One region of the Bacillus sp. FDAARGOS_235 genome, then DNA from elsewhere that is predicted to be linked to it. Evidence: predicted binding sites of a transcription regulator. Region 1 holds the regulator's gene; each other region holds the start of a gene.

Region 1 (8,221 bases):
TAAGCTAGTAAGATCCCTGAAAGATGATCAGGTTGATAGGTTCGAGGTGGAAGCATGGTGACATGTGGAGCTGACGAATACTAATAGATCGAGGACTTAACCATATAATATGTAGCAAATGTTATCTAGTTTTGAAGGAATATGCCTTCAATAGTTTGGTGATGATGGCAGAGAGGTCACACCCGTTCCCATACCGAACACGGAAGTTAAGCTCTCTAGCGCCGATGGTAGTTGGGACCTTGTCCCTGTGAGAGTAGGACGTCGCCAAGCTATTTATATCATCGCGGGGTGGAGCAGCACGGTAGCTCGTCGGGCTCATAACCCGAAGGTCGCAGGTTCAAATCCTGTCCCCGCAACCAATGGTCCCGTGGTGTAGTGGTTAACATGCCTGCCTGTCACGCAGGAGATCGCCGGTTCGACCCCGGTCGGGACCGCCATTTTATATAAAGAAAAGAACGAAACAAGTTGTTTCGTATTTTTTTATTTGTTTTAACAAAAAACTAATAAAGACAGTCAAACTATCCTTAGGACAACTCCTAAGGACTTTTTTATATATTCAAAACCTGTATAATAAAGAGCAGAGAACATTGTGAGTAAAGTAGGTGAAGTCTGTGAGTAAATATGAAGTAACAACAAAATCTTCTGAGGAAACACAAAGATTATCAGAAAAACTAGGTGAACTTGCCCGGGCACAAGATGTAATTATTTTAGAAGGAGATCTTGGAGCTGGTAAAACGACTTTTACAAAAGGGCTAGCAAAAGGTCTTGGCGTGAAAAGAGTTGTAAATAGTCCTACCTTTAACATTATTAAAGAATATAAAGGAAGATTGCCGTTATATCATATGGACGTGTATCGTTTAGCGGAAAGTGAAGAAGACTTAGGTTTTGATGAGTACTTCTATGGTGAAGGAATTACGGTAGTAGAATGGGCTCATTTGATAGAAGCATATTTACCGAATGAAAAGTTACAAATTAGTTTATTCCATGCTGGAGATGACACAAGAAAAATTGTACTCGAGCCAGTTGGAGACCGTTATATTAGATTATGTGAGGAGCTATTACAAGATGAAAGTACTAGCAATTGATACTTCAAATTACGTAATGGGTGTATCCCTTATTGAGGAAGAAAACGTAATTGGGGAAATCATTACAAATTTAACAAAAAACCATTCTGTACGCCTTATGCCAGCTGTAGAGCAACTATTAAAAGAATGTGGTGTAAAACCAAAAGAATTAACTAAAATCGTTGTGGCTGCTGGACCTGGATCATATACAGGAGTTCGCATAGGTGTGACAGCGGCAAAAACATTAGCTTGGTCACTTCAAATACCAATCGTAGGTGTATCAAGTTTAGAAGTAGTAGCTGCAAACGGTGCTAACTTTAGTGGGTTAATTTGTCCTTTATTTGATGGAAGACGTGGACAAATTTATACTGGATTATATACATATGAAGGAGAGCAGTTAACTTCAATAGAAGAAGATCGAATTATTCTTATTGTAGACTGGTTGCAAATGTTAAAAGATAAAGGACAGCCTGTTTTATTTATCGGTAACGATGTTAAATTGCATAAAGAAACAATTATAGAACATTTAGGCAATCAAGCTGTATTTGCTCCTTTCACTAAAAATAATCCAAGACCAAGTGAGTTAGCTTTCTTAGGGTTACAAAAAGAGGAACAAGATGTACATTCATTTGTTCCTAGTTACCTTCGTTTAGCTGAAGCTGAAACAAAGTGGTTAGAAAGTCAAAACAAGTAGGAGCTTGCAGAAGATGGATATGATATTTAGAAAGATGGAACTCGATGATATCGCTCAAATTGTAGCTATTGAAGAAGCATCTTTTTCAACTCCTTGGACTGCAGATGCCTTTCAACGTGAATTAACGATGAATGAACATGCACATTATGTTGTGCTAGAAAAAGATGGCCTTGTAATCGGGTATTGTGGATTGTGGATAATTATTGATGAATCACATATCACAAATATAGCTATTTTGCCAGAATACCGAGGTCAAAAGTTAGGAGATGCCCTATTGAAAGAAGTTATTTCCGTAGCGAAAGAACTAGGGGTAAAAACAATGACGCTTGAAGTACGCGTATCAAATGAAGTAGCAAAGCAGTTATACAAAAAATACGGATTTCAAAATGGTGGAATTCGTAAACGATACTATGCAGACAATCAGGAAGATGGTCTTGTAATGTGGGTGAATATATAATGGAAAAAAATACGATTATACTTGGTATTGAAACAAGCTGCGATGAAACAGCAGTAGCAGTTGTTAAAAATGGAACGGAAATCATTGCGAACGTCGTTGCATCACAAATTGAAAGTCATAAGCGTTTTGGCGGGGTTGTACCAGAGATTGCATCCCGTCACCATGTAGAAGAAATTACAGTTGTGTTAGAAGAAGCTTTAAAAGAAGCGAATATAACTTTCGAGGATATTGATGCAATTGCTGTAACAGAGGGACCCGGTTTAGTAGGAGCACTTTTAATAGGAGTAAATGCAGCGAAGGCGGTAGCCTTTGCACATGATATTCCTCTAGTTGGTGTTCATCATATTGCTGGCCATATTTATGCGAATCGTTTAGTAAAAGAAGTTCAATTCCCACTACTATCACTTGTTGTATCGGGTGGACATACAGAACTTGTTTATATGAAAGAACATGGTTCATTTGAAGTGATTGGTGAAACGCGAGATGATGCAGCAGGAGAAGCATATGATAAAGTAGCTCGTACGCTATCTATGCCGTATCCAGGTGGTCCTCATATTGATCGCCTTGCGCATGAAGGGAAGCCAACAATTGATTTGCCTCGTGCATGGCTAGAACCCGATTCGTATGATTTCAGCTTTAGTGGATTGAAATCAGCAGTTATCAACACTGTGCATAACGCAAAACAACGTGGTATAGAAATTGCACCGGAAGATTTAGCAGCAAGCTTTCAAGAGAGTGTAATTGATGTACTTGTAACGAAAGCATCTCGTGCAGCAGAAGCGTATAATGTAAAGCAATTGCTTCTTGCTGGTGGAGTAGCTGCTAATAAAGGGCTTCGTGCACGTCTAGAAGAAGAGTTTGCACGAAAAGAAGATATAGAGCTAATTATCCCGCCGTTATCTTTATGCACAGACAATGCAGCAATGATTGCAGCTGCAGGTACAATTGCATACGAACAAGGAAAACGTGCGACATTAGCTTTAAATGCAAACCCAGGCTTAGATATTGAAGCATAGTTATACACAAAATTAACCACAGCTTGTGGATAAAACCCATATTATCTGTTGATAATGTGGGTTTTATTGTGTATATAAACTGTTAATAACTTTTTTGTTAAATGTGGATAATGTGGAAAAGTTATTTTGATGTTTATTTTATAAAGGTGGATATGTGTATAACCTTGTGGATAAAACGGATGAAGTCTGACCTTTAAATGAATTCTTTTTCGGGAAATAAAAACGAGAAGATATCCTAAAAAACTTTTGAAAAATCCTCCTCTTATCATATTGGTTGCTGCAATTGTCAATCTTTGTCGGGAAAACGATGTTTCTTGTCGAATTGTTTATATATTTTAAGTTAAGGTATGTGCATTCAAAAAATCGTCGATATAATTTCATGTACTACGAAACTGATTCTAAAGGGAAATAAAAAGGATGTCATCTAGTCAAAAATCCTCGACTGATGAGACATCCTTTTTGTTTAAATTAGCTTATATATGCAGTTCTTCCCATTCTGCCATACAGGCTTCAAGTTGTTCTTGTAATGTTTGTTTTTTCGTTGTAATCTCACTAGCCTTTTCATAATCTGCATATATTTCTGGTAAGCAAAGCTGATCCTCTAACGTAGCAATTTCTTCTTCTAAGCTTACGATGTTTTGTTCTAGTTCTTCGATTTTTCGAGTGCGTTGACGTTCTAATTGTTTACGCTCTTTTTCTTCGAGATAATTTAATTTTTCTTGAGCTACAGTTTTTTGAACAGGTGCCTGATTTTCTTGCTGTTCTTGTTGTTCAAATGCTGCGCGTTCAATCATTTCATTTTTCTTCTCCACATAGTAATCGTAATCACCTAAATACTCTTGCGCACCTTCTGTTGATAATTCGACAACTGTAGTCGTTACGCGATTAATGAAGTAGCGGTCATGTGAAACGAATAGAAGAGTTCCTGGATAATCAATTAAAGCATTCTCCAAAATTTCTTTACTATTTAAATCAAGATGGTTCGTTGGCTCATCGAGAATTAATAAATTGGATTTTTGCATCATAAGTTTTGCGAGAGCTAATCGGGCCTTTTGTCCACCACTAAGAGAAGATACTGGTTTTAGTACATCATCCCCTGTGAATAAAAAATTACCTAATATAGTGCGAATTTCTTTTTCGGGTTGAAGCGGATATTCATCCCATAGTTCATTTAAAACGCGCTTAGAAGATGTTAAGTTAGCTTGCTCTTGATCATAATAACCAACAGATACATTTGATCCGAAAGCAACATCTCCATGTAATAGCTGTAACTTATTCACAATGGATTTTAATAATGTGGATTTTCCAATTCCATTCGGTCCAACTAAGGCAACACTATCTCCCCGAGTTAAGCGCATATTTACATGTTCAATAATAGGATCCTCATCATAACCGATGGTTGCATCTTTTACTTGTAAAACATCATTTCCACTTTGTTTTTCAATATCGAAGTGGAATGAGGCTGATTTAGAGTCACCTAATGGTCTGGTTAATAATTCCATTCTATCTAATTGTTTACGACGGCTTTGTGCACGTTTTGTCGTAGATGCACGTGCTATATTTTTTTGAACGAAGTCCTCAAGTTTAGCGATTTCATCTTGTTGCTTTTCGTAACGCTTTATTTCTTGTTCGTATAGGGCTGATTTTAAGTCTAAATATTTACTGTAGTTACCAACAAATCGTCTGCTTTCTTTATTCGAAATTTCATATACTTGTGTAACAAGCTTATCTAAGAAATAACGGTCATGAGAAACGATTAAAATTGCGCCAGGATAACCTTGTAAGTATTGCTCAAGCCACGTTAATGTTTCGATGTCTAAATGGTTTGTAGGCTCGTCTAAAATAAGTAAGTCTGGTTTCGTTAATAATAATTTCCCAAGAGCTAATCTCGTTTTTTGTCCGCCACTTAACGTAGAAATTGTCGTCTGATGCGTTTCAACAGGGAAACCAAGACCGCTTAAAATGGAGCGAATATCTGCTTCGTACTGATAGCCGCCTTGATCTTTATAATCTAATTGCAATTGGTCATAATCAGCTAATAATTTTTCATATGTAGCGGCATTTGAAAAGTTTTCTTCTTTTCCCATTTCTTGCTCTAGCCTTCGAAGTTTTGTCTCCATTTGCTGTAGGTGTGTAAAGACGGTTAGCATTTCATCCCAAATTGTTAATGATGTTTCTAATCCAGTATTTTGAGCTAAGTACCCAATTGAGACATCTTTCGGTTTTATAATTTCGCCGCCATCATGAGATAATTCACCGGCGATAATTTTTAATAATGTAGATTTTCCGGCTCCATTTCGTCCAACTAAAGCGATACGATCTTTCGTTTGCACTTCCAATTTTATGTTTGCAAGAATCGTTTCGGCACCGTATAATTTTGAAAGCCCGTTTACTTGTAATAAAATCAATGTTTTCACCTCAAATAATTTCTTAACTTTGCCATGTTTATATTTCTCAATCATACTAAAAATAGTGTATAGTTTAAAATAAAGAGAGAATACTTCTTCTCTTTATTATACAAGGAAATTCATAAGTACTAAACTTCTGTATTCGATTCAAGTATATGAATAAAGATAGGAAGAGAGGAGAGGTTATATGGATCAGCAGAAAATTCCGCAAGCCACTGCTAAACGATTGCCTCTATACTATCGATTTATCCAAAACTTATCTCTTTCTGGTAAGCAACGTGTTTCATCAGCCGAATTGAGTGAAGCGGTAAAGGTTGATTCCGCAACTATTCGAAGAGATTTCTCATACTTTGGAGCATTAGGGAAAAAGGGATATGGATATAACGTAAATTATTTATTATCATTTTTCCGTGAAACACTCGATCAAGATGATATAACACGTGTAGCGCTTATTGGAGTAGGTAATTTAGGGACCGCTTTCTTACATTATAATTTCACGAAAAACAATAATACAAAAATTGAAATGGCATTTGATGTTAGTGAAGAGAAAGTTGGAACAGAAATCGGGGGTATTCCTGTATATCATTTAGATGAATTAGAAGAAAGGTTATCAAATGATATACAAGTGGCAATATTAACAGTACCCGCTACAGTAGCGCAATCTGTAGCCGATAGATTGGCAGAAACAAACGTGCACGGTATTTTAAACTTCACACCAGCACGCTTAAATGTGTCAGAGAATATAAGAATTCATCATATTGATTTAGCTGTAGAGCTACAAACGCTTGTTTACTTTTTAAAGAATTATCCACAATAAAACGCAGAGGAGGTGACCTCTGCGTTTTATTATTGTTTTTTCTTTGTGAATTTCACTAATATAAGGCGAAGTGCCAAATTAAAATCAATTGTTGCCATAACTGCAAATAGTATTGTCCACATATTCCAGATTGTATCTGTCACGTTCGTAATGGCGAAACGTGTAAAGATACATCCGAGAAGGAAATACAATGCAGCCATGAACAATGGTGAGTTTCTCATACAAAAAATCCTCCGATAAAGCCTTGCATTTTTTCAGCTTCTTTAATCATTTCTTGAATTTGTTCATTGCTCATGAAAATCTGTCCAATGGCAACTAATGTATTCATTGCTACATGGGCTGCTATAGGAACGATAATGCGTTTCGTTTTTACATATAAGAAGGCGAATACGAGCCCCATAGAAGTGTATACCAATAGGTGAGTAAAATCAAAATGAATCGCTGCGAATACGAGTGAACTAATAATAGCAGCAACGAAGAAATTAAATCTCTTATAAAGTGTACCAAATAAAATTTTTCTAAATACGATTTCTTCTAAAATAGGTCCGATTATAGATATAACAATAAGGAACCAAGGTGTCGTTCTTGCGATGTCCATAAGTCGGTCTGTATTCTCAGATCCAGGTGTAATCCCTAATAGATACATTTCAATCATACCTGCAATACTTTGTGAGATGATTGCTAAGAAGAACCCGATAAAAATCCACCCGATTGTAGCTGGAACAGAAGAGCGCATTGCATCTAAATGCCTGTCACGAATATCTGTTCTAAGTAACCAAATTACAACGCATAGTGCAATGAAAAAGCTAATAATAGACCAATGTCCGGTTATTAGTTGAAACTTTTCCTCGTTGGTAAATCCTCTATTATCGTATAGTCCGGTTTTCAGAAGAAGTGGTAATCCGGCAATACCCGACAATTGCATTAAAATGTATGTAACGATAATCCACCAATATTGTTTCTTCAAATGGTTTAACCATCCTTTCTAACTCTAGTGTATGAGATAAGGCAGGATAACATGTAATATGCTACCTACGATATAAACTTTCATTCGAATTATGTTTTTTTTGTAAATCTGCATTGGAAATTAAAATAGAAGACAGGAAAAAGTTGTGTGTGTAGCGAAAACAACTTAGGGTGTCTTTCATATTGTAACATACGAGTAGTGGAAACAACGATTCATATAGTAAAGGTAGTAGAAGAAGGATTTTATATAGAAGAGTATATATAGTAATTTGCGAAAAAATTATGATTTTTTTACTTGCAAAAGAAATTGAGATTATTTATTATTATAAGTGTGTTAGCACTCGGGTGACTCGAGTGCTAATAAAAAATTTACATAACACAATGAGGAGGTTATTGTTCATGCTAAAGCCATTAGGTGATCGCGTTGTAATTGAGCTTGTTCAAGCAGAAGAAAAAACAGCAAGTGGTATTGTATTACCAGACACTGCAAAAGAAAAACCACAAGAGGGTAAAGTTATTGCAGTAGGTACTGGTCGAGTGCTTGAAAATGGTGAGCGTGTTGCTTTAGAGGTAGCAGCAGGTGATCTTATCATCTTCTCAAAATATGCAGGTACTGAAGTAAAATACGAAGGTACAGACTACTTGATTTTACGTGAAAGTGACATTTTAGCAGTTATCGGTTAATTATATAAATCTTAAAAATTCCAAGGGGGTCAATTATTATGGCAAAAGATATTAAATTTAGTGAAGAAGCACGTCGTTCGATGCTTCGCGGTGTCGACACTCTTGCAAACGCAGT
Region 2 (8,221 bases), 1.5 Mb from region 1:
TGTCGTTTGGAATGGTGAATGTAAAACGTTAGATGAAGAGCGTATTATATTTGAAGCAAGTCGTTATAAACGAGGTTTACAAAGATAGGTATGTGCAAGTTGTTTGAAAAAGCTGTCCTTTTTTAAAAAGGACAGCTTTTTTCTTGAGCGAATAAATATTCAATATAATGTCGCATCTTTCTGTTAATATTTCTGTTATAATATATAACGTTTATAATATTTTATTTTTAAGGAGAACAATTCATGAAGCGAAAAAAGAGCCATTTAATGGTAATGGCAATTATTACATCTTTATTTTTAACAGCTTGTAATAATAAAGCGAATAAAAGTGATGCAGAGGCTAAAAAACAAGTGTTAAATGTAACAGTATCAGAAGAAATTCCTTCACTTGATACTGCAAAAACGATGGATGGGACATCATCACACGTTATGCAAAACATATTTGAAGGGTTGTATGTGCTAGATGATCAAGATCATCCTATTCCAGCAGTAGCAAAATCGTTTAAAAGAAGTGAAGATGGTAAAAAATATACATTTGATTTGCGTAAAGATGCAAAATGGTCAAATGGAGACAATGTAACAGCAAATGACTTTATATTTGCATGGAAACGTGCAGTTAACCCGCAAACGGCATCTCAATATGCGGACATGTTCTTTCATGTGAAAAATGCGAAAGAAATAAATAAGGGAACAATGTCACTTGATGAACTTGGGGTTAAAGTTATAAATGATTATAAGTTAGAGGTTGAACTTGAACAGCCAATTCCGTATTTTTTACAGTTGTTAGCACTGCCTATATACTTACCACAGCATGAATCATTTTTGAAAGAACAAGGAAATAAATACGGATTGGAACCTAGTAATCTCATATATAACGGCCCATTTGTATTAGAAAAATGGAAACATGAACAAGAGTTCCAATTAAAGAAGAATGCTACATATTGGGATCAAAAGAAAGTGAAATTAGACGAAATAAATTTTCATATTGTAAAGGATACAATGACGGCTGTAAATTTATATGAGGCCGGCGATTTGGATCGAGTACCTATTAATTCTCAAGTTGTAGACAAGTATAAAGGGAATAAGGAATTACATATGTCAAGTGATCCTGGAATCGCTATGCTACGTTTTAATGAGAAAAATAATGCGTTAGCCAATAAAAAAGTACGTCAATCTATCTCATTAGCATTAAATAAAGATGATTTTGTTGCTCACTTTATTAATAACGGGGCAAAACCTGCAAATGGACTTGTACCAGTTGGTCATATGAATGAAGAGACTGGCAAAGATTTTAGAAAAGAAAACGGAAATATTTCTTCATATGATTTGCAAAATGCGCAAAAGATTTGGGAAGAAGCGAAAAAAGAGCTTGGAGTAGAGCAAGTAAACCTCGGGTTTTTAACGTTTGAACAAGATAATGCAAAACGTATGGCAGAATATATAAAAGGTGATTTAGAAAAGAATTTGAATGGATTAACGTTACAAATTAAACAGCAGCCATTTAAGCAAAAGTTACAGTTAGAACAAACAGGTGATTACGATATAACGATGGCAAATTGGGGACCTGACTATAAAGACCCAATTAATTATTTAGAGTTATTTACGACGGGGAATCCGAATAATAAAATGAGTTACTCGAATTCTCATTACGATGATTTAATAAGGAAAGCAAAAAATGATTTTGTACTTGATCCGGAGAAACGATGGGAAGCGTTGCGAGAGGCTGAGCAGGTCTTATTAGAAGACGCTGCCGTGGCACCGCTTTATCATCTTGGTTCAGCTTATGTACAAAAGGATTATGTAAAAGGAATTGCAAAACATCAATTTGGTGGCGTTTATACTTATAAGAATGCTTATGTTGATAAGAAGTAAATAAAAAAACCTTACTTTTAAAAGTAAGGTTTTTTTACAGAGTGTTGGGAAACCCTTTAGGGTTGTTGCCAGCACATAAAAAAGATGAATGCGTAATTGTTGTTACGTATTCACAAAAAGTTGCAAAAAAATCAGATTGAGCAGTTTATTTAAGTAAAAAGAAGTTAGTAGTAAACGAAATTAAATAGCTAAGAAAAAAGCTCAATTTCTTACTTTTAATACTGAGAAACTGGTCAGTTATTAAAAAATTAGGGTATATTAACGGGGATTCATATTGGAACTAAGGTAGATCCATTTGGCTGTATTCTTAAGTTGTAGACTTAGAGATTGAAGCTGGAATTAATTATTTAATTCCTATTTCTGTACATAATATCGTGGGGAAGAAGGTAGTACTTTGAGAACAACAGGAAATTTTAACGACAAGGCCGATATATATGCGAAATATCGCCCCGATTACCCTAATGCATATATTGATTATTTGTTTTCGGCTAACCAACTGAAAGAGGACCGAATTGTGGCTGATATTGGTTCAGGTACGGGGATATTTAGCCACCAGTTGCTTGAAAGAGGTTTAAAGGTTATTGGAGTTGAGCCAAATGATGACATGAGAAAGATGGCTGAGCAATCGTTAAAACTATATGCTCGTTTTCAATCAATAAAAGCAACAGCTGAAAATACCACTTTAAAAGAGCATAGTGTGGATTTAGTAACTGTTGCTCAAGCATTTCATTGGTTTGATAAAGCAGCTTTCAAAATGGAATGCCAACGAATCTTGAAACAAAAGGCAAATGTTGCTCTCGTTTGGAATAGTAGAGATTTAACTAGTTCGATTATGAAAGAGAATGCAGAAATTTGCCAGAAAACCTGCCCGACTTTCAAAGGGTTTAGCGATGGAATAGAGGAAACTCCCGAAGTATTTAACACCTTTTTTAAGGATGGAAAGTATGAGTTTAAAGCGTATCAAAATGATTTACTTTTTGATTATGAAGGTTTTTTGGGAAGGAATTTATCAGCGTCCTATGCTCCGAAAAAGGATGAAGAAGAATATAAAAAATTTGTTTTTCTCCTGTCAGAGTTATTCGAAAAACATAGTAAGAATGGAAAAATTGTTCTTCAAAACATGACGCGAAGCTATCTAGGAAATGTCTAAACAACCGGACATAAAGGGACTTTAATCGAAGTGCCTATTTGAATTGTAGATTATCATGTACTAATTAAGATCTTCAACAAACGGGAGCGATTGTTGAACAACAATTAAAAGGGCGATACATATTATTCATGCATAATATGTATCGTCCTTTATTTTTTATGACCTTTTACAATTTAAGTCTTCTAACTAAAAAAAATCTGTTGAAGAAAGCCGCGATGTTTATAAAAAGTTGTGAAGCTTTGCCCTTTTAGATCATTTAGTCTAAAGGGGTGTTTATATTTTTAACAAAGAGCTTTTGTGATTGTTGAAGAGGAAGGTAGAAACATTAGATTAATAGCAGTATAGGGGCATTATTATGACTGAAGATTTTTATTTGTGATACATCTCACACCATAAATACATATATAACTTTACAATTAGAATATCAATTGATGGGAGGGTTAATCTTGATTAATCGTGATTTTAATGAAAATCCGTTTATTGTGATATGGGAGTTAACAAGGGCATGTCAATTAAAATGTCTGCATTGTCGTGCAGAAGCACAGTATCATCGTCATCCTCTAGAGCTAACATTCGAAGAAGGAAGAAAACTAATTGATGATATATATGAAATGGAAAATCCAATGCTTGTATTTACTGGTGGAGATCCATTAATGCGTCCAGATGTATATGATATCGCGGAATATGCAGTGAAAAAAGGTGTTCGAGTTTCTATGACGCCAAGTGCCACTCCAAACGTGACGAAAGAAACGATTCAAAAAGCAAAAGAAGTGGGACTTGCTAGATGGGCATTTAGTTTAGATGGACCAACAGCTGAAATACACGATCATTTTAGAGGGACAGAAGGATCATTTCAATTAACAATGAATTCCATTCGTTATTTGCATGAATTAAAAATTCCTATTCAAATTAATACTGTTGTTTCTAAATATAATGTGGATGTACTTAAAGAAATGGCAATGTTAATAGAAGAATTAAAATGTGTACTTTGGAGTATATTTTTCTTAGTTCCAACAGGACGAGGTAAGGAAAAAGATATGATTTCACCAGCCCAACATGAAAGGGTATTCCATTGGCTATATAAGCTTAGTAAAAAGGTTTCTTTTGATATTAAAACAACAGCTGGTCAGCACTATAGACGGGTTGTGCTTCAAGAAAAAATGAAAGAAAATAACAAGACAAATCAGATCATTCAATATCAGGATGTATTGATGAATGGGACGACAGGGCGAATTGATGGGCTTGGTCGTGCTCCAAAAGGGGTGAATGACGGAAACGGTTTTGTATTTATTTCTCATATTGGAGATGTATATCCAAGTGGATTATTGCCTATTAAAACCGGGAATATTAGAACGACAGCACTAGCTGAAATCTATCGAAACTCCCCTGTTTTTCAAAACCTTCGTAATCCGGACAAGTATAAAGGAAAGTGCGGTGTTTGTGAGTTTCGATATGTTTGTGGGGGATCTCGTTCTAGAGCATATGCGATGACGGGGGATTACATGGAAAGCGAACCTTTCTGTGTATACATTCCAAAAGCATTGCGAAAACAGAAAAAGAACGTAAAAACGGGAAATAAGTAAAAGTTTGCTCATTTCCCGTTTTTTTAGATTTTATAATGTATTGTACTTCGCATCAATCGTACGATAATCTAAGAAATGAAAACCGATCGTTTTTTTCCATCCCTCATTAAAAATCTACTATTTGGATCCGTTGTACGGATACGAATTCTTCACACATAAATTCTATTAAACCGATTTTAATAAAGCATAAAAATTCGTATCATATGGAATATCATCTTGATACATATAATTTTTTAGAACGCCTTCTTTTTCAAAACCTAATTTTAATAGCACCTTATTTGAAGCTTCATTTTCAAGAAAGACAATTGCACCAATACGTTTTAAATGAAGCGTGTGGAAACCGTATGATATAACCTCAGAAACTGCTTCCGTAGCATAGCCATTTCCCCAGTGTTCAGGGAGAAAGGCATAACTTATATTTGCTCGTTTATGCTCAGAAGACCAATCGTGAAAACCAATTGTTCCAATGAGTTCTTTTTTATCTTTTAATTCGATGCCCCATTTTATACCGTTTCTTGCATTGTAACTCAACTTGAAATTATTAATAATTTGCTTTACTTGATCTACATTCTGTAATGGTTTTTGGCCATAATAGCGCAGTACATCAGTATTAGAAAAGCATTGTAGTATACCCGGTGCATCTTTTTCCGTAAGTTCTCGCAAAATGAGTCGGTCAGTTTTTAATATAGGAAACATATTTTCACTCCATTTCTTATGAAACTAGAATGCATTTGTTATTATATAATTTAAACTGAAAATAAAGATTATTCAAGATGAAAGGGTAGGTTTGATTTATGTTAAAATGGGATGTGGAATATATTTCAAAAAAGAGGTTTAGAAATGGAGAAAAACTCAATATTAATTGTAGATGATGATCTAGATATTGTTCAATTTATTAATGTGAATTTAACGCAAGAAGGTTTTACTGTTTTTAGTGCTCATAACGGAGAAGAGGCATTAGAGATAATAAATAATAACAGTATTCAACTTGCTATTCTTGATATTATGATGCCTCAAATGGATGGTATAGAACTGTGTAGAAGGATTAGAGAGAAATATAGTTTACCAATTATGTTTTTAAGCGCAAAATCATCGGATGTAGATAAAGTAATTGGATTTAGTACTGGGGCAGATGATTATATTGTGAAGCCGTTTAGTACAATTGAATTTATAGCAAGAGTGAAAGCTCAATTAAGAAGGTATACATATTTTAATCAAATTGCTGTCCAAGTAATGGAAAAGAAAATAAACATTAAAGGTTTAGAAATAGATGAAATTTCTAGAGTAGTAAAGATATATGGACAAACAATTAATGTTACAAAAACTGAATATGATATTTTGCACTTAATGGCAGCTGCAAAGAACCGTGTGTTTACGATTGAAGAAATATATGAAAGTGTTTGGAATGAAAGGGCCTATGAAAGCAATAATACGGTAATGGTTCATATTGCGAGATTAAGAAATAAAATTGAAGAGAATCCAAAAGAACCGAGGTTTATACAAAATGTTTGGGGAGTCGGGTATAAAATTGGAGATTAAATCATTACAAGGAATTAGAGCTAAATTCTTTTTTGCATTTATATGTAGCATTCTGTTAGCTACGGTAAGTATCATATTAGTTCAAATTTTATTTGGAAGTATATATAGTGACGTTGTCGCGCTAGAAGAAAAATATTCGTTTTTTTATTTTATGTTTTTTCTGCTGTTAACCACTATATATTTTGCATTACTGACAAAGACAACTATAAAAAGATTGAATGAGATCAATAAGAATGTGAAGGAAATAAGCAATGGTAATTTGGAAATACATATACCTATTTCGAAAAGCGATGAGATTGGTGAGTTAGCGACGAATGTCAATAGAATGGCCAAAAGTTTAAAAGAGTCTATTGAAAATGAAAAAAAATCACAGGAAATGAAAAATGAAATGATTAGTAATATTTCACATGACTTACGAACGCCTGTAACATCTCTAATTGGTTATGCGGACTTACTAGGAAATAAGCTTCATTCACATGGAGAAGAATGTGGACAATATGTAAGCATATTAAAGCGAAAAAGTTATGAATTAAAAAATCAAGTTGAAGATTTATTAGAATACTGTCAAATAAACTATAGAGAGATTGAATTACATAAAAATGTAGTAGATATGAAAGCATTAATTGAACAGGTCATGATTGATTTTTTACCACAGTTAGATGATGCCAATATGAGTTTTTATATTAAAAGTAATGAAGAGCTATATGTAAAAATTGATGTAGCGATTATAGTGAGACTATTTGAAAATATAATTAGTAATAGCATTATGTACGGGAAAGATGGAAAAGAAATTTCAATTCAAATTTCCCAAAGAGAAAGGAATGTTGAAGTAGAAATTAAAAATTTTGGACAATGTATTCCGACAAAGAGTCTTCCTTACGTTTTTGAGAAGTTTTATCGTGGTGAAAAATCACGTAGCTCTCATACGGGTGGGAAAGGAATGGGACTTGCAATTTCGAGAAGTATAGCTCAGCTCCATAAAGGAGATATAACTGTATGTAGTAACGATAAAGAAACAATTTTCACTGTGAAATTACCACAGTATAAAAAAGTAAGAAAGTCGTAAGTATTTCTTTCATATGCCGTAATTTTTACTTCGTATCATTGAGAACAAAGATATGAGAGTAGGGATACAGCATGTGGAAGAAAAGTTTGTTAGCAATTATAGTTTCTTTTTTAATTATAAGTTGGAGTGTAGTTTATTTAGCTCATGGTATTATATCAGTCGTTGTTTGGTGGTGGATACAAGCATTTAGCGTAGTTTCGATTTTTGTTTTGATAGGCTCAATAGTAATGTTTGCTTGGAAAGGCATCTTTAGAAAGCGAATAGATAGAATGCTACTTTTAATAGTTCTGTTCTCTATCATTGGAGCTTGGCCTGTCGGGTGGTTCGCTAACATTGGGAGAATTGCATACCCAGCAGATGTACAGTCTACGAGTCCTAAAATAGTCGTTCGTTTTCCTTTGAATGAGCGGGCGTTAGTAGGGTGGGGTGGTGATCGCCTAGAGAAGAATTATCATGTGATAAAACCAAATGAAAGATGGGCATATGATATTCTCATTCCACCTGCTGAAGTGAAAAGTAGTAAGTTAGAGGATTATGGAATATACGGAGTGACAGTAATGGCGCCAGCTTCTGGAACAGTTGTATCAGTTAATAATGATGAAAAAGATTTAGTTCCAGGATCAGATGATTTTCAGTCAATGGCTGGGAATCATATTTATTTACGGTTAGATGAAACAGGGACATTTTTGATTCTCGCTCACTTAAAGAAAGGGTCAATTAAAGTTAAAGAAGGACAACATGTAAACGAAGGCTTCGTTCTTGCCCAAGTTGGTAACTCTGGAAGTTCAAGTGAGCCGCATTTACACATCCATCATCAAAGAGAGAATCCATCCGAGGTGAGTATGTTTTGTACGGAAGGCTTGCCACTTTATTTTCGAACTAAAAAAGGTGCGCTGATGCCGGAAAGAGGTACATACGTAAAAGGTAATTAGAAGAGAATTATTTTACTAAAAAGGGTATTCCATTTTTGATTGGAATACCCTTTTTCATTACCCTATAAATGTTTGATAC
Region 3 (8,221 bases), 250 kb from region 1:
TGGGAGTGATATGGCATTAAATGATTTGCAATGTTTATTAGATATGTTTCATCCCGCGGATCCAATTAGTATGGGAAAATACTTTGTAAATTTAGTAGCGAAACGACCAGATTTATGGAATAACTCACTAACGGCAGTGCCACATGCTATGCATAAGAAGGTAATAGATAAAATTGGATATGACTCTCTCATTATCCCGCCATTAGCTCAAATGAAAGCTATTTTGGAGGGATTCTCTATTACAGCAGTACAATTTGTAGATGTTATAAAAACAAATCGAGTACGCCCAGAGCAACATGGATTTGTTAATGGACGTATTCCAGCATTTGACCGTATTTTCGGTGATCAACTTGAGGCGATTGCTTATCTATTACAATATACAGACGAACGCGGGAGTTTTACAGATGGAGAACGGGATAGAGATATTATTCAACAATTGAGAAAGGAAGAAAAGAATACAGATGAATGCTAGTAGTAAAGTAGCTATTATTGGATTAGGGTATGTTGGTCTTCCTTTAGCGGTCCATTTCGCAGAAAGAGGACATACAGTACTTGGACTAGATAAAGATACTAGGAAAATAGAATCGATTATAAAAGGAGAAAGTTATATTCCAGATGTTTCTTCTAAAGAGTTACAAAGTTTATTAACTAAAAAAAGCTTACTAGTAAATACACCAGATAAAGGTGTTACTGAGCTCCAAAAGAGTGATTATGTTATTGTTACTGTCCCGACTCCAATTAATGAGCAAAGAGAACCGGATTTAAGTGCTCTCATTTCAGCTTCGCATTATATACAACAAAACCTTCAAAAAGGACAAACCTTCATTTTTGAAAGCTCCACATATCCAGGTACACTTGAGGAAGTTATCATTCCTATTATTTCTCAAACTGGTAAAAAGGTAGGAGTGGATTATTATATTGGTTATTCACCGGAGAGAATTGATCCGGCAAATAGTCAATATTCAGTTCAATCGATTCCAAAGGTTATTAGTGGACAAACAGAACAATGTAAACAAAAGGTACAGGATTTGTATAGCACTATCTTCGATGTAGTTGTTCCTGTTAGTTCTCCAAAAGTAGCGGAGATGTGTAAGCTATTTGAAAATATTCAGCGCTTAGTTAACATTTCGTTAGTAAATGAGTTAAATATGCTATGTGAAAGTTTGAATATTAATTTTTATGAGGCGCTTGAAGCTGCATCTACAAAACCGTTTGGATTTACTCCGTATTGGCCAGGACCAGGAATAGGAGGACATTGTATTCCTGTAGATCCTTTATATTTTCAATGGAGAATAAAGAAAAATGGGGCTATTAGTCAATTAATTGAGGCGGCACATGTAATTAATGAAGAAATGCCAGAGAAAATAGTCGGAAAGGTAAAAGGCATGGTGCAATCACCCGCAACGGTTTTAATTGTAGGGATTGCGTATAAGAAAGATGTAAATGATTTGAGAGAATCACCAGCATTGCCAATTATTCAATTACTAATAAAAGAAGGATACGAGATAGAATACCATGATCCATATATTTCTTCTGCGGAAATTGGAGATAGGGTGTATCAATCTGTTTCCTTGGATGAACAAAAGGTTAAACAAGCAGATTGTATATTAATTTTAACTGATCACTCTAATATCGATTGGGAGCTTTTTAAAAGAATAAAGCGAGTAATCGATACACGTGGAATTATAAAGAAGGTGAGTGCATGAGTAAGAAATGTTTAATTACAGGTGGAGCAGGATTTATTGGATCACATCTAGCTGAAGAATTAGTGAAAAGAGGTTATGGAGTCACAATTGTGGATAACTTCTATAAAGGGAAAAATAAATATCATAATGAGTTAATGAAAGAGATTCCAGTTATTCCAATCAGTGTTTTAGACAAAAAGGCAATCGATGAATTAGTAAATCAACACGAGGTAGTATTCCATTTGGCAGCAATATTAGGTGTTAAAACGACAATGGAAAAAAGTATAGAACTCATTGAAACAAATTTTGATGGAACGAGAAACATTTTACAAGCAGCATTAAAAGGCAAGAAAAAAGTAGTCTTTGCGTCTACTTCAGAAGTATATGGTAAGGGCAAGCCACCTTTCTCTGAAGAAGGAGATCGATTATACGGGGCAACTTCTAAAATACGCTGGAGTTATGCAGTTTGTAAAACGTTAGAAGAGACATTATGTTTAGGATACGCATTAGAAGGTTTGCCGGTAACGATTGTTCGTTATTTTAATATTTATGGTCCAAGAGCGAAAGATGGTCCGTATGCAGGGGTAATCCCACGATTTATCCGGGCGGCTTTGCAAGGTGAAGACATTCTCGTATATGGCGATGGAAAGCAGACACGTTGCTTTACGTACGTAAGTGATGCAGTAGAGGCAACGATTCGAGCAATGGATGAGAATGTAAATGGTGAGATTATTAATATAGGTTCTGAGAATGAAAAAAATATTAAAGAAGTAGCAGAAGTAATCAAAAAACTAACAAATTCTTCTTCAAAAATTGTACAAGTTCCTTTTGAAAAAGTATATCCACATGGTTTTGAGGAAATTCCAAATAGAAGACCAGACGTAACAAAATTAAGAGAACTTGTTCAATTTCAAGCGACAATAACGTGGGAACAAGGATTGAAAGAAACTATTAAATGGTTTCGTGAAGAAAACAATGGCTAAGTCATTATCGGTTATTATTCCCGTATGTAATGAAGTGGATACGATTTCAGACGTGATTAAATCGGTAAAGCCATTCAATCCAGTAGAGATTATTGTAGTAGCTAATGGTTGTAATGATGGTACAGAAGGGGTTGCTGAGAGTTTAGGATGTAGAGTAATTCAGAATAAAGAGTCACTTGGTAACGACGTTGGCCGCGCAGTTGGTGCAAAACATGCGATAGGTGATGTATTACTGTTTATAGATGGAGATTTCGCTATTCAAACTTCAAAATTGCAATTATTTCTTAATCCGATTTTACATGATCAGGCTGACATCGTTTTAAATAATTTGGATGCATTATTTTTAAAAAAACAAAAACCACATTCCGTTACAGTATGGCGCCAAATATTAAATGCAATGTTAGAGCGCGAAGAATTAAAAATGGATTCTTTATTATCTGTACCTCATGCGTTGACGAAAGAAGTCGTTCAAAGTATTGGATATGAATGTTTTGTTAATCCTATTGTAGCTCATTTACGCTTAGCGCAAAGTAAATGGAAAATTAGTCGTCATTGTGCAATTGACGTTATTACGCCGAATAAATTTCGGCCACTCGAGCATGCAGCATATGGCACAGATCTTGCACAAGCTGAAAAACGAATGATAGGTGACCATATAGAAGCTGTAGCGGAGCGGATAATAGGCAGCGATGAGCGTGGAGGATATTATGATGGAAATCGGAAAAGAGAGAGTGTCTATCATACTTTAAATTTTGAAGATTTTTATCAAGGATGGGGCGTTACATCTAATTTGTATAAAGGAAAGCAATTATCGGTAATTATTCCTGTACAAGATGAAGAGAAAACAATTGGAAACGTTATAGAGGAGCTTCGTAAAATTGAACCTTTTGAAATCATCGTTGTTGTAAATGGTTCGTCAGATAAAACGGCAACAATTGCAAAAGAAAAAGGAGCAACAACAATTATATATAAAGAAGCACTCGGAAACGATGTGGGGCGTTCGCTTGGAACTTATTTTGCAAAAGGAGAAATTGTGTTATTTATAGACGGTGATTTTGTTATTCCAGCTAGTGAGCTATATCCTTTTGCAAAAGCTATTGCAGATGGGCAAGATGTCGCATTAAATGATCTAAATCATTATTTAGATTTAAGAGTACCACTTCATCTCGTAACTGCATTTAAATATGCGTTAAATTTAGCTTGTGATAGAAAAGATTTAGGAGTAGGCTCTCTTATTGCCGTACCTAATGCATTTAGTAGGACGTGTTTGAAAGCAATAGGATATAGATCTTTACTGTCACCTTGTGTAGCGCAAGTGAAAGCTGTTCTTTCAGGATTCGAAATTGCATGTGTCAGTCGTGTTGAGGTCGATAAAATGAACCGTATTCGTCCCAGTGAACATTTTGCAAAAATAGGACATCCTCCAGCTGTACTTCGAATTATTGGTGATCATATCGAAGGATTAGAGCAATTAATTGCATTAAAGGGCAGTCGAGGTGGATTCTATGATGGAAATAGAAAAAGAGATGTTTTATAGGTAACAAAAAAAGTGTACAACATATGTACACTTTTTTGTTCCGTTATAAAAACTATAACAGATTAGGAGATAAGAGTATTACAGCTCTACAATGGGTATTGTTCTTATATTACAAAATAGGACTCGTATATAAGGGTACCAAAAAAATACAATTAAAGAAAGGGTTAATTATAAAGACTTTTGAGTGAAGTTAACACTATGCATACAGTAGTTTGCTCAACTTTTCACAAACATGTCACAACTATTTCGTTCACTTTCGCAAAAAAGTAGTATTCTAAGTGTGTAAGCTGTTATATAAAAAATCTTATTCCTGTACTAATCAAAAATGGAGGAGATTAGGATGACTCAAATATTAGAAAATGTAAAAAACGCATGGGAAAACTTTAAAGGTGAAAAATGGAAAGCAGAGATTGATGTTCGCGATTTCATTTTAAATAATGTAAACGTTTTCGAAGGGGACGAATCTTTCTTAGCGGGAGCAACTGAAGCAACGAAAACACTTTGGGATCAAGTAATGGATTTAACAACAAAAGAACGTGAAAACGGTGGCGTTCTTGATATGGATACAAAAATTGTTTCTTCTATTACATCACATGAACCAGGATATTTAAATAAAGATATTGAAAAAGTAGTCGGTTTCCAAACTGATAAGCCATTTAAACGTTCATTACAACCATATGGTGGTATTCGTATGGCGGAACAAGCTTGTGAATCTTATGGATACGAAATGGATAAAGAACTTAGTAAGATTTTCAGAGACTGGCGTAAAACTCATAATCAAGGTGTATTTGATGCATATACACCAGAAATGAAAGCGGCTCGTAAATCAGGTGTTATTACTGGTCTTCCAGATGCATATGGACGTGGACGTATTATCGGTGATTACCGCCGAGTAGCGCTATATGGTATAGATCATTTAATTGAAGCGAAAAAAGCTGATTTTAATTTAACTGGTGGTGTAATGAGCGAAGAGACAATGCGTTTACGCGAAGAGTTATCTGAGCAAATGCGTGCACTTCAAGAATTAAAACAAATGGCTTCTTCTCATGGTTTTGATATTTCTAAACCAGCAACAAATACACAAGAAGCTTTCCAATGGTTATACTTCGCATATCTTGCAGCAATTAAAGAGCAAAACGGAGCTGCAATGAGTCTTGGACGTACTTCTACATTCTTAGATATTTACATTGAAAGAGATTTAGAAAATGGTACTTTAACAGAAGAAGAAGTACAAGAAATCGTGGATCACTTCATTATGAAATTACGTCTTGTGAAATTCGCAAGAACACCTGATTATAATGAATTATTCTCTGGTGACCCAACTTGGGTAACTGAATCTATCGGTGGTATGGCTTTAGATGGTCGTCCATTAGTAACAAAGAACTCATTCCGTTTCTTGCATACATTAGATAATTTAGGACCAGCTCCAGAACCAAACTTAACAGTTCTTTGGTCTAAACAATTACCAGAGAACTTTAAAAACTACTGTGCAAAAATGTCTATTAAAACATCAGCAATTCAATATGAAAATGATGACATTATGCGTGCTGACTACGGTGATGACTACGGTATTGCTTGTTGTGTATCTGCAATGAGAATCGGTAAACAAATGCAGTTCTTCGGCGCACGTGCAAACTTAGCGAAAGCATTACTATATGCGATTAACGGCGGTAAAGATGAAAAATCTAAAGCTCAAGTTGGCCCTGAGTACGCACCAATTACTTCTGAAGTATTAGATTATGAAGAAGTTATGCATAAGTTTGATATGACAATGGAATGGTTAGCAGGTCTATATTTAAATACATTAAACGTTATCCACTATATGCACGATAAATATAGCTACGAGCGTATTGAAATGGCGCTTCATGATACAAATGTTCTTCGTACAATGGCGACAGGTATCGCAGGATTGTCTGTAGTAGCAGACTCATTAAGTGCAATTAAATACGGAAAAGTAAAACCAATTCGTGATGAAAATGGTATTGCAGTTGACTTTGAAATTGAAGGTGATTTCCCTAAATATGGTAACAATGATGATCGTGTAGATGAAATCGCAGTAAATCTTGTGAAAACATTTATGAATAAACTTCGTAAGCATAAAACATACAGAAATTCTGTTCATACAATGTCAATCTTAACAATTACATCTAACGTCGTATACGGTAAGAAAACTGGTAATACTCCAGATGGCCGTCGTACTGGAGAACCATTTGCACCGGGCGCAAACCCAATGCATGGTCGTGATACAAAAGGTGCATTAGCATCACTATTATCTGTAGCTAAATTACCATATGAAGATGCACAAGATGGTATTTCCAATACATTCTCTATTATTCCAAAAGCACTTGGTAAAGAAGATGATGTACAAGTACGCAACTTAGTATCTATGCTTGATGGTTATGCAATAAAAGAAGGACATCACTTAAATATTAACGTATTTAATCGTGAAACATTAATGGATGCAATGGAGCACCCTGAAAAATATCCACAATTAACAATTCGTGTATCTGGTTACGCTGTTAACTTTATTAAATTAACTCGTGAACAACAAATTGATGTAATTAACCGTACAATGCATGAAAGCATGTAAGTGAAAAAAGTGTCCCTCCGCTTTTAATATGTAGTGGAGGGAGGCTGTTTCAATAAAGGAGGAAGTAACATGGTAAAAGGAAGAATACATTCTGTAGAGTCTTGTGGTACTGTTGATGGCCCAGGGATTCGTTATGTCATATTTACACAAGGGTGTTTATTACGTTGTCAATATTGCCATAATGCTGATACGTGGGAGATCGGTAAAGGAAAAGAAATAACAGTTGAAGAAGTAATGCAGGATGTGACATGTTACCTTCCATTTATTGAAGCTTCTGGAGGCGGTATAACAGTTAGTGGTGGAGAACCATTATTACAGTTAGATTTCTTAATTGAATTATTTAAGAAATGTAAGGAAGTTGGAATTCATACAACAATTGATTCTTCTGGAGGTTGTTATTCTGAAGAGCCAGAATTCCAGCAAAAGTTGGATAAATTAATGGATTATACAGATTTAGTTTTATTGGATTTGAAACATATTGATTCAAAGAAACATCGTAAATTAACAGGGAAATCAAATGAACATATTTTACAATTTGCTCGTTATTTATCGGATAAGAATAAACCGATTTGGGTACGACATGTATTAGTTCCAGGTGTTACTGATAATGAAGAGGATCTGCAAAAATTATCTAGCTTTATTCAAAGTCTGTCTAATGTTCAGAAAGTTGAAGTGCTACCATATCATAAGCTTGGTGTATATAAATGGGAGGCGCTTGGGCATAAATATCCACTCGCAAATGTAGAACCACCTACGGAAAAAAATGTAGAACAAGCGAGACATATTTTAAAAGCAGTCTAATCCAAATATTGGATTAGACTTTTTGCTTTCTTTACAATAAAACCTAGAGTATATATATAGAAAAGAGTATACTGAAAAAAGAATATCCATATTTTTGTAAGGAATAAGTGGAGAAATTTACATAATTGTAAAGGGAAATCAAAATAGTAAAAAGAATTAAGAAGTAAAAGAGTGAGTATCATGGAATAGAGAACATTTGTAAGTTATTGCGAAAGCTCTTATAGGAAAGTATAATGTAAAGATATGAGCACGGATAGGATTAAGGGGTCAATCTTATATGCTTTGCATATCCACGACAGGTACATAGCTAACAGGGGAATATTGGAATCCAAGTATGTAATGTTTAAGGAAAATGTTTTTCCTATTGTCGTATATGCAATATGGAGAAACAAAAAGCTAGGAGTGGATTTGTTTGATAAAAAACCCCAAGGTTTTAATTTTAACTGCACATTACGGTAATGGTCATGTGCAAGTAGCGAAAACATTAGAACAAACATTTCGCCAAAAAGGAATTGAAAATGTAATTGTATGCGACTTGTTTGGAGAATCACATCCATTTATAACTGACATTACAAAATATTTATATTTAAAAAGTTATACAATAGGAAAAGAATTATATCGTTTG
Region 4 (8,221 bases), 1.3 Mb from region 1:
AACTGCTATTCCCCATCTTTTTTTCGCAAAAGGATGTTCCTTTTCTCTTACTACTTCATTACTCTCCATACTTATCATTTCCTTACATCTTGTATACTTTTATACATAAAGTCCATAGCTTCTGTTACTTTTGTTCCAGGATTTGATCCAAATAAGTCTGGTGGTAAAATAACTACACGATTTTGTTTTACTGCATCTAAATTTTTCCACGCTTCATTTTTCATCATTTCGCCTTCAAATGCTTTTTTCACGCTATTCGGGTCTCCGTGTGTAATTAAATAAATTACATCTGGATTCGCCTCAATAATACGTTCTACACTTAGCTGTGCATATTGCGGATATTCTTTCATTTCTGGAAAACCAGCTGCAATATTTTTTCCGCCCGTTTTCTCTAAAATGTCACCTGACAGAGATGTTGGTAATGCTGCTAAATAAGTTCCTGGTGCTCCATACACTAGCAATGCTTTCACATCACTCTTTTTCTCATATTTCTTCATTTTATCATTCATTTTTTGATTCAGTTCTTTTGCTTTATCTTCTTTCTTCATTACTGCTCCGTATATTTCAATATTCTTTTGAATATCTTGTACAGAATTTGCAGTAGAAATGACTACTTTCGTCCCTTGACCTTCAACCGTTGGAACATTCTTTTGGAATCCATTGTTAGCAACAAGTACATCTGGCTTTAAGCTAGCAATTTGCTCAAAATTCGGCTGATGTGCATTCCCAATTACTTGCGCTTTCTTTAACTCCTCCGGAAGAGTTAATTTCGTATCTGGACGACCTATAATCTTTCCGCCTAAAGCATGAATAATATCCATATCACCCATACTTAATGTTGCAAAGCTCTCTGGTGTTTTATCGAATGTTACCTTTCTTCCCGATAGGTCGGTAATTTCGATTTTTTCTTTTCCTTTTTCTGTTTTGGTTGCAGACGCTTTGTCGTTTCCCTTTGCATTGCAACCTATTAATAAGAAAAAAACAGATAAAATCGCTGTAAATAGCGTAATAGACTTTTTCATTCTTCCACCTCTAATTGATAATGATAATCATTAACTACTATTCTACTTTAATTGATAAGGATTATCATTGTCAACAAAAACGCATACATTTTCTTCAAAAAAAAAAAAAACAAAAAGCGCTACAAAAAGATCCTTTCTTTTTGTAGCGCTCTATTTAATACTATTACTCACATTCATTTTCCTCCAACTGGTCACGCATCACTTTTACACGCTGAAAGAAAAAGAACGATAAACTTAAAAATATAACGATGCTCCCCATCATAACAAAAAATTGTATCGTTTCTTTTGCTCCATTCGGAATCAATAAGCCAACCATTAACAATGTGCTTACAGCGAGAAGGATCTGTCCGAACCGAGTATAATCTTCTATTTTCCCTTGTAATTCTTTCATCATATTCTCACTCCTCCATTTCACTGTATCATATTCTATGAAACTGAAAGACAAGTAAATGCAGCCATTCGGGGAGATGTTTTCCAAAAGAAAAAGAGCCGCTTAATTGCGACTCTTTCCTATCTATTCCACACCTTTATATGCTTCCATATAAATTTCTTTCAACTCTGAAATGAGCGGTAATTTCGGATTAGCTGTTGTACATTGGTCTTCAAAAGCCCGTTCTGCTAATACTCCAACAACCTCTTCAAATTTCTCTTTATCGACTCCTTGCCCCATAATACTCATATTAATATTCAAGCTTTTTCCAAGCTCAATAATTGCTTGGACAAGTGATTCCACCCCTTCTGCTGCCGAACTTGCTGGAAGCCCGAGCATTCTCGCTATATGTGCATATCTTTCATCTGCCACAAAGTACTCATATTTTGGGAACAATGCGTGTTTTCTTGGCTTAATAGCATTATAGCGGACTACGTGCGGCATTAGAATGGCATTTGCGCGTCCGTGCGGAATATGGAATTCTGGTCCAATCTTATGTGCTAAGCTGTGATTAATACCGAGGAAAGCATTTGCAAATGCCATCCCTGCAATTGCAGAAGCGTTATGCATTTTTTCTCTTGCTTCTTCATCATTTCCATCTTTATATGCTCTCGGTAAATATTTGAATACGAGATCAATAGCTTTTAATGCTAATCCATCTGTATAGTCATTTGCCATAACAGACACATACGCCTCAATTGCATGTGTTAAAACATCCATACCAGTATCTGCTGTTACATGTGGTGGTACTGTCATTACAAATTGCGGATCAACAATCGCTACATCTGGTGTTAATTCATAATCTGCAAGCGGATACTTTATATTATTTTTCTTATCTGTAATAACCGCAAATGGTGTCACTTCTGACCCTGTTCCTGATGTTGTTGGAATGGCAACAAACTGCGCTTTATTTCCTAATTCCGGATATTTACATGTACGTTTTCTTATATCTAAAAATTTCTGTTTAATGCCATAGAATGATGTTTCTGGATGCTCATAGAATAACCACATCCCTTTTGCCGCATCCATAGCTGAACCGCCACCAAGTGCAATAATTACATCAGGCTTAAAGCTTCTCATCATTTCCGCACCTTTAAAAACAGTTTCATCTGACGGATCTGGCTCGACCTCAAAGAACACTTCAACTTTCACATCATTTGCATGCTTACGTAAATAGTGCGTAACTGTGTCTACATAGCCGTGCTCAACCATTCCTGGATCCGTTACAATAAATGCACGTGAAATGTTAGGCATATTTGCTAAATACGCCGTAGCATGTTTTTCAAAATAAATTTTTGGTGGCAACTTGAACCACTGCATATTCTTTTTTCTATTTGCCAGCCTTTTTATATTTAATAAATGAGTCGCTGTTACGTTTTGAGAAACTGAGTTTTTCCCGTATGAACCACAACCAAGTGTAAGCGATGGAATAAACCCATTATATATGTCACCTATTCCGCCTTGTGATGAAGGTGCATTTACAATAAGACGGCAAGCTTTCATACGTAAACCAAATTGTTTTTGTACTTCTTTATTTGTAGAATGAATGACTGCTGAATGCCCTAAACCTCCAAGATTCAACATTTCTTCGCAATATGTAAATCCTTCTTCTAATGAATTCGCTTTTACACAAGCTAATACTGGGCTCAGTTTCTCACGAGATAGTGGATACACTGCCCCAATTCCTTTAATTTCAGCTACAAGTATTTTTGTATGTTCAGGCACAGTCATCCCAACTAATTCGGCAATATACTGTGCAGATTTCCCTACAATATCACTATTTACTGCACATGTATTTTCATTTATAACGAGCTTTTCTAATTTCTTTCTCTCTTCCTCTGTTACAAAGTAACAATTATTTGCAATCATTTCTGTTTTAACATCATCATAAATTTCTTTATCGATAATGATTGCCTGTTCCGATGCACAAATCATACCGTTATCAAATGTTTTCGATAAAATTAAATCATTAGCAGCTCGTTTTACATGTGCTGATTTCTCTATATAACACGGTACATTACCAGGACCTACACCTAGTGCTGGTTTACCAGTAGAATAAGCCGATTTCACCATACCAGCGCCTCCAGTTGCTAGAACGAGTGCGACACCATCATGGTTCATTAATTGTTTCGTCGCTTCGACAGATGGTCTTTCAATCCATTGAATACAATGCTTTGGCGCACCCGCCTTCACCGCTGCATCATATACTGTTTTGGCCGCTGCAACGGAACAATTTTGTGCAGAAGGATGAAATGCGAAAATAATTGGATTTCTCGTTTTTATCGCGATTAATGCTTTAAACATTGTTGTTGACGTTGGATTCGTTACTGGCGTTACTCCAGCTACTACACCGACTGGTTCCGCAATTTCTATTATTTCTTCATGAGGATCTTCATGAATAACTCCTACCGTTTTATCTTGCTTTATACTATGCCAAATATATTCAGTGGCAAAAATATTTTTTATGCATTTGTCTTCATAGACACCACGGCCTGTTTCTTCAACAGCCAATTTTGCAAGCGACATATGTTGATCAACACCTGCTAGTGCCATTTCATGAACAATGTTGTCAATCTGTTCTTGTGTAAAACTTTCTAATGCTTGTAAAGCTTCTTGACCGTTATTTACTAACGTATCAATCATCTCTTTTACCTCTTGCATTTCATTTACAACTTTCTCTTTGACTACCATGTAAATTTCCTCCTATTCTGTTATCACGGTCTTTATAAGTCCCTATAGGTCATAATAAGTCCCGATTAGCGAAAAAAAATAGAGTTACCGTCCTACATGAATCCCATTGTTTGTGAAATATTTCACAAGTTTATTCGTGAATAACATTTCATGAATTCAATATACATGAAATCATTTCATTTGTGTATGTCTAATTTGTGAAATATTTCACAAATAAACATAATAAAAATGCACTGCTCCACATTAGCAGTGCATTTTTATTATGCTAGCGCTTGTGCTAAATCTTCAATTAAATCTTCACCATCTTCAATTCCGACAGAGATACGAATTAATGTATCTGTAATTCCTAATTCTTTACGACGATCTGCTGGGATTGATGCATGTGTCATTTGAGATGGGATAGAAATTAAACTTTCGACTGCTCCTAGGCTTTCAGCAAGTGTAAAGTATTGCAGTTTCTCAAGTACTTTATTTAATGTTTCCTCACTATCTACATCAAATGAGATGATAGCACCAAATCCGTTTGCTTGTTCTGTTGCTAATTCATGGTTTTGATGTGATTCAAGGCCTGGATAATATACTTTATTTACTTTTGGATGATTATTTAAGAATTCAGCAATTGCGCGTGAATTCGTTTCATGTTCTTCCATACGAATTCCTAACGTTTTTAAACCGCGAAGTAGTAAGAAGCTATCTTGTGGTCCAAGAATACCTCCCGTTGAGTTTTGTACAAAGTGAAGGTCTTCTGCTAGTTGTGGGCTATTTACCACTACTAGACCTGCAACTACGTCACTATGACCTCCTAAATATTTCGTTGCACTATGAAGTACAATGTCTGCTCCTAAAGAAATCGGCGACTGCCAATATGGCGTCATGAATGTATTATCAATAATTGTTAATAAATCTTTCTCTTTAGCAAGAGTAGATATTTTCTTAATATCAGTAATTTTTAGTAGTGGATTCGTTGGTGTTTCCACATAGATCGCTTTCGTATTTGGACGAATTGCTTCTACAACTTCCTCTAAGTTTGTTGTATCTACAAATGTATGCTCAATACCGAAGCGGTTTAATACTTTCGTAATAACACGATACGTTCCCCCATAAACATCATCTGTTAAAATAACGTGATCACCTTTTGAGAACAACATAATTGTTGCTGTAATAGCAGCCATTCCCGAACCAAATGCAAATCCAGCATGACCGTTTTCTAATACGGCAATCATTTCTTCTAAAGCTGCTCGTGTTGGGTTGCCTGTACGTGAATATTCATATCCTTGATGCTTACCAACTGCTTCTTGTTTATACGTACTTGTTTGATAAATCGGTACGTTTACAGATCCAGTTGAAGGTTCTCCTATGCGAATACCATGAATTAACTTTGTCTTTGCTCTCATTTTTTATTCCCATCCTTTGTATATGTCTTTACTTAAATAGCGCTCACTACTATCAGGAAAAATCGTTACAATATTTGTACCTGGTGTTGCTTTCTCTGCCTCCAGTAAACTTGCATGAAATGCTGCTCCTGAAGAACTCCCAACTAAAAGTCCTTCTTTTTGCGCTAATTCTTTTACTCGTAAAAATGCATTTCGATCAGAAATCGTATGAATTTCATCAAAATAAGATGTTTTCAAAAATGGTGGAATAAATTCAAGACCAATTCCTTCTGTTTCATGTGAACCAGCTTTACCACCATTTAAAATAGATCCTTCTGGTTCTACAATAACTGTTTTAATATCTATATTTTTTTCTTTCAAATAAGATGCAGTTCCCATGAATGTACCGCCGGTTCCTGCTCCAGCAACAAATATGTTAATCTCTCCATTCAATGCATTCCAAAGTTCAGGACCTAATGTTTTGAAATAAGCACGTGGGTTTGCTTCATTCGCAAACTGACTTGGAGAGTATGAATTCGGTATTTCATTTACTAACTCTTTTGCTTTTGCAATTGCTCCGGTCATTCCTTGCTCAGTCGGTGTATGCACGACTGTTGCGCCTAGCGCTTTCATTAATTCTTGTTTCTCAATACTAAATTTCTCTGGTACACAAACAATAACGCGTAAATCATGTTCTAACGCTGCAAGTGCCAGTCCAATACCAGTATTTCCAGCAGTCGGTTCAATAATTGTTCCACCCTGCGTGACAAGCCCTTTTTCTAGCGCGTCTTCGATTAATTCTCTTCCTAAACGATCCTTAACGCTTCCGCCTGGGTTATAAAATTCAAGCTTCGCAAATAAACGGACCCCTTCTGGAAGTGAAAACCGAGTAATTTCTACAATTGGTGTATGACCAATTAACTCATGAACTCCACGATATACATTCATCGTGTTCTCCCCCTTATTTGCCAATAAAGAAAAGGCAACTGTATGTATTTTCTTTATATGAGACAGTTGCCTTTTTGTTACATTACTTTAACTCTTCTAGTACTTTTACGATAAAGTTTGTAGAATGAAGGGCTGCTTGATCTAAAAATTGATCAAATGAAACATTTGATTCTTTACCAGCAATATCAGAAAGTGCGCGGATGATAACAAATGGAACTTCGTATTGGTGGCACACTTGTGCAACAGCTGCCGCTTCCATTTCTACTGCATAAAGATTTTCAAATTTATCACGAATTGCTGCAACGCGGTTCGGATCACTCATAAATGAATCCCCTGTTGCAATCATACCTTTTACAACTTGAATATTCTCTTCAGCTTGCATACATTTCTCAGCTAATGCAACTAATGCCTCATCAGCTTTAAATCCAGGTGGCATTCCTGGTACTTGACCATATTCATAGTTAAATGCTGTTACATCTACGTCATGGTGACGAACTTCTGTTGAAATAACTACATCTCCAACATTTAGAGAATGATGGAATCCACCAGCTGAACCAGTATTAATTACTTTTTCAGGCTTATATTTTTCTAATAAAATTGTCGTTGACATCGCTGCATTTACTTTACCAATACCAGACTTTAACAAGATTACTTCATGTCCTGCTAATAGTCCTTTCGTAAATTCACAACCCGCAACCGTTTCTGTTTTTGCTTGTTCTAATTTGTCACGTAAAATACGTACTTCTTCTTCCATTGCTCCAATTACAGCAATTCTCAATCTAATCCCTCTTTCTATTGCTTAGTTGCCTCCATTACCCAAACGAAATGATTTAATCTCGTAAACGTTACATGGAAGCCATTGTTTTCAAATATAGTCTGCATGATCGGAATACGTGTATAGTATTCCGTTTGCAAATCGTTTGCTAACTGGTGAAAACCTCTTTGTTTTGCTGTTTCAACAGTTTTATCATATGCATCTTGATCTGCAAATATCGTATCAGCAAACACTATTTTACCACCTTTGTTTAGCAATTGACTATACTTCGCAACAGCTACATTTTTTTCATCATCTGTTAAATGATGAAATGCATAGGTGCTTACAATGGTATCAACTGAATTCGGAACTTCAAACGAAAGAAAATCACCTTCTGTAATAGAAAATTCCTTTGGCAATTTCTCTTTTGCAATCATGCGCATTTCACGCGACGGTTCTATACCGTAAACTGTACGACCGGCAAGTAATAATTTATTTGTTAAATTGCCAGTACCAACACCAAATTCTAATACGTTACCAAATGACTTGTTAACTACATCCTCTAAAATGTCCTCATAATGGGCGAAAACTTCTTTATATTGTATATCTTCGCCTTGTACGAATGAGTCGTACGTATGAGCCCACTCATCAAATAAACCATTAAATTCTGTGCCCATAAAAATTCCCCTTTTTCTTATCGGTTTTATCAGTATGATATTCCCTCTTTCTAAAAATGTCAATTGAAATGCACGTGGTATTTCCTTCTTTTCTTTGTTACACTGTAGTTGATTACATAGGAGAGGGGGCATCTTCATGTCATTTACCTTTGAAATGTTAGAAGATAAAATAGAATTTTTTGAAGCGGGAGACTTAGCTTCCTTAGAAAGAAAAATTAGTGAACAAATTGATAATAATAAAGCACTTATGCTTGAAGTTCATCACATCTCGCATCAAATGGTTATGGATCCCGAAAGCAAAAGACCGTATTACAGCGCGGTTGTTC

Evidence for each region. Region 1 encodes Rex, which represses fermentation and respiration genes when NADH is low (regulators of the CRP and FNR family bind a similar motif). Its sites were predicted from a motif close to TTGTGAAATATTTCACAA; they were not measured.
Region 2: a site for Rex is predicted at 3,396-3,413, ahead of A6J74_RS07780 (TIGR04053 family radical SAM/SPASM domain-containing protein). Genes of this name have one in related genera too.
Region 3: a site for Rex is predicted at 4,418-4,435, ahead of pflB (formate C-acetyltransferase). Genes of this name have one in related genera too.
Region 4: a site for Rex is predicted at 4,339-4,356, ahead of adhE (bifunctional acetaldehyde-CoA/alcohol dehydrogenase). Genes of this name have one in related genera too.

Annotation. Positions count from the first base shown of each region.
Region 1 is NZ_CP020437.2:2,671,262-2,679,482, reverse strand. It holds rRNA gene A6J74_RS15530 (23S ribosomal RNA) at 1-104, shown strand, start outside; rRNA gene rrf (5S ribosomal RNA) at 155-270, shown strand; tRNA gene A6J74_RS15520 (tRNA-Met) at 283-359, shown strand; tRNA gene A6J74_RS15515 (tRNA-Asp) at 362-437, shown strand; gene tsaE (tRNA (adenosine(37)-N6)-threonylcarbamoyltransferase complex ATPase subunit type 1 TsaE) at 612-1,085, shown strand; gene tsaB (tRNA (adenosine(37)-N6)-threonylcarbamoyltransferase complex dimerization subunit type 1 TsaB) at 1,066-1,758, shown strand; gene rimI (ribosomal protein S18-alanine N-acetyltransferase) at 1,772-2,215, shown strand; gene tsaD (tRNA (adenosine(37)-N6)-threonylcarbamoyltransferase complex transferase subunit TsaD) at 2,215-3,231, shown strand; gene A6J74_RS15490 (ABC-F family ATP-binding cassette domain-containing protein) at 3,705-5,639, opposite strand; gene A6J74_RS15485 (redox-sensing transcriptional repressor Rex) at 5,827-6,456, shown strand; gene A6J74_RS15480 (YdiK family protein) at 6,486-6,677, opposite strand; gene A6J74_RS15475 (CPBP family intramembrane glutamic endopeptidase) at 6,674-7,423, opposite strand; gene groES (co-chaperone GroES) at 7,822-8,106, shown strand; gene groL (chaperonin GroEL) at 8,145-8,221, shown strand, end outside.
Region 2 is NZ_CP020437.2:1,205,334-1,213,554, reverse strand. It holds gene A6J74_RS07800 (bifunctional S-methyl-5'-thioadenosine deaminase/S-adenosylhomocysteine deaminase) at 1-88, shown strand, start outside; gene A6J74_RS07795 (peptide ABC transporter substrate-binding protein) at 244-1,872, shown strand; gene A6J74_RS07785 (class I SAM-dependent methyltransferase) at 2,267-3,022, shown strand; gene A6J74_RS07780 (TIGR04053 family radical SAM/SPASM domain-containing protein) at 3,454-4,605, shown strand; gene A6J74_RS07775 (GNAT family N-acetyltransferase) at 4,771-5,301, opposite strand; gene A6J74_RS07770 (response regulator transcription factor) at 5,446-6,144, shown strand; gene A6J74_RS07765 (sensor histidine kinase) at 6,110-7,210, shown strand; gene A6J74_RS07760 (M23 family metallopeptidase) at 7,282-8,142, shown strand; gene A6J74_RS07755 (Nramp family divalent metal transporter) at 8,200-8,221, opposite strand, start outside.
Region 3 is NZ_CP020437.2:2,424,416-2,432,636, reverse strand. It holds gene A6J74_RS14425 (glycosyltransferase family 2 protein) at 1-472, shown strand, start outside; gene A6J74_RS14420 (nucleotide sugar dehydrogenase) at 462-1,706, shown strand; gene A6J74_RS14415 (UDP-N-acetyl-alpha-D-glucosaminuronate decarboxylase) at 1,703-2,668, shown strand; gene A6J74_RS14410 (glycosyltransferase family 2 protein) at 2,661-4,205, shown strand; partial or broken gene A6J74_RS30450 (hypothetical protein) at 4,174-4,393, shown strand; gene pflB (formate C-acetyltransferase) at 4,546-6,795, shown strand; gene pflA (pyruvate formate-lyase-activating protein) at 6,865-7,596, shown strand; gene A6J74_RS14390 (diglucosyl diacylglycerol synthase) at 8,009-8,221, shown strand, end outside.
Region 4 is NZ_CP020437.2:3,960,452-3,968,672, reverse strand. It holds gene A6J74_RS22640 (FecCD family ABC transporter permease) at 1-69, opposite strand, end outside; gene A6J74_RS22635 (ABC transporter substrate-binding protein) at 75-1,022, opposite strand; gene A6J74_RS22625 (YrhC family protein) at 1,186-1,413, opposite strand; gene adhE (bifunctional acetaldehyde-CoA/alcohol dehydrogenase) at 1,537-4,143, opposite strand; gene A6J74_RS22615 (bifunctional cystathionine gamma-lyase/homocysteine desulfhydrase) at 4,404-5,537, opposite strand; gene A6J74_RS22610 (O-acetylserine dependent cystathionine beta-synthase) at 5,541-6,464, opposite strand; gene mtnN (5'-methylthioadenosine/S-adenosylhomocysteine nucleosidase) at 6,547-7,242, opposite strand; gene A6J74_RS22600 (class I SAM-dependent DNA methyltransferase) at 7,257-7,895, opposite strand; gene A6J74_RS22595 (YrzA family protein) at 8,032-8,221, shown strand, end outside.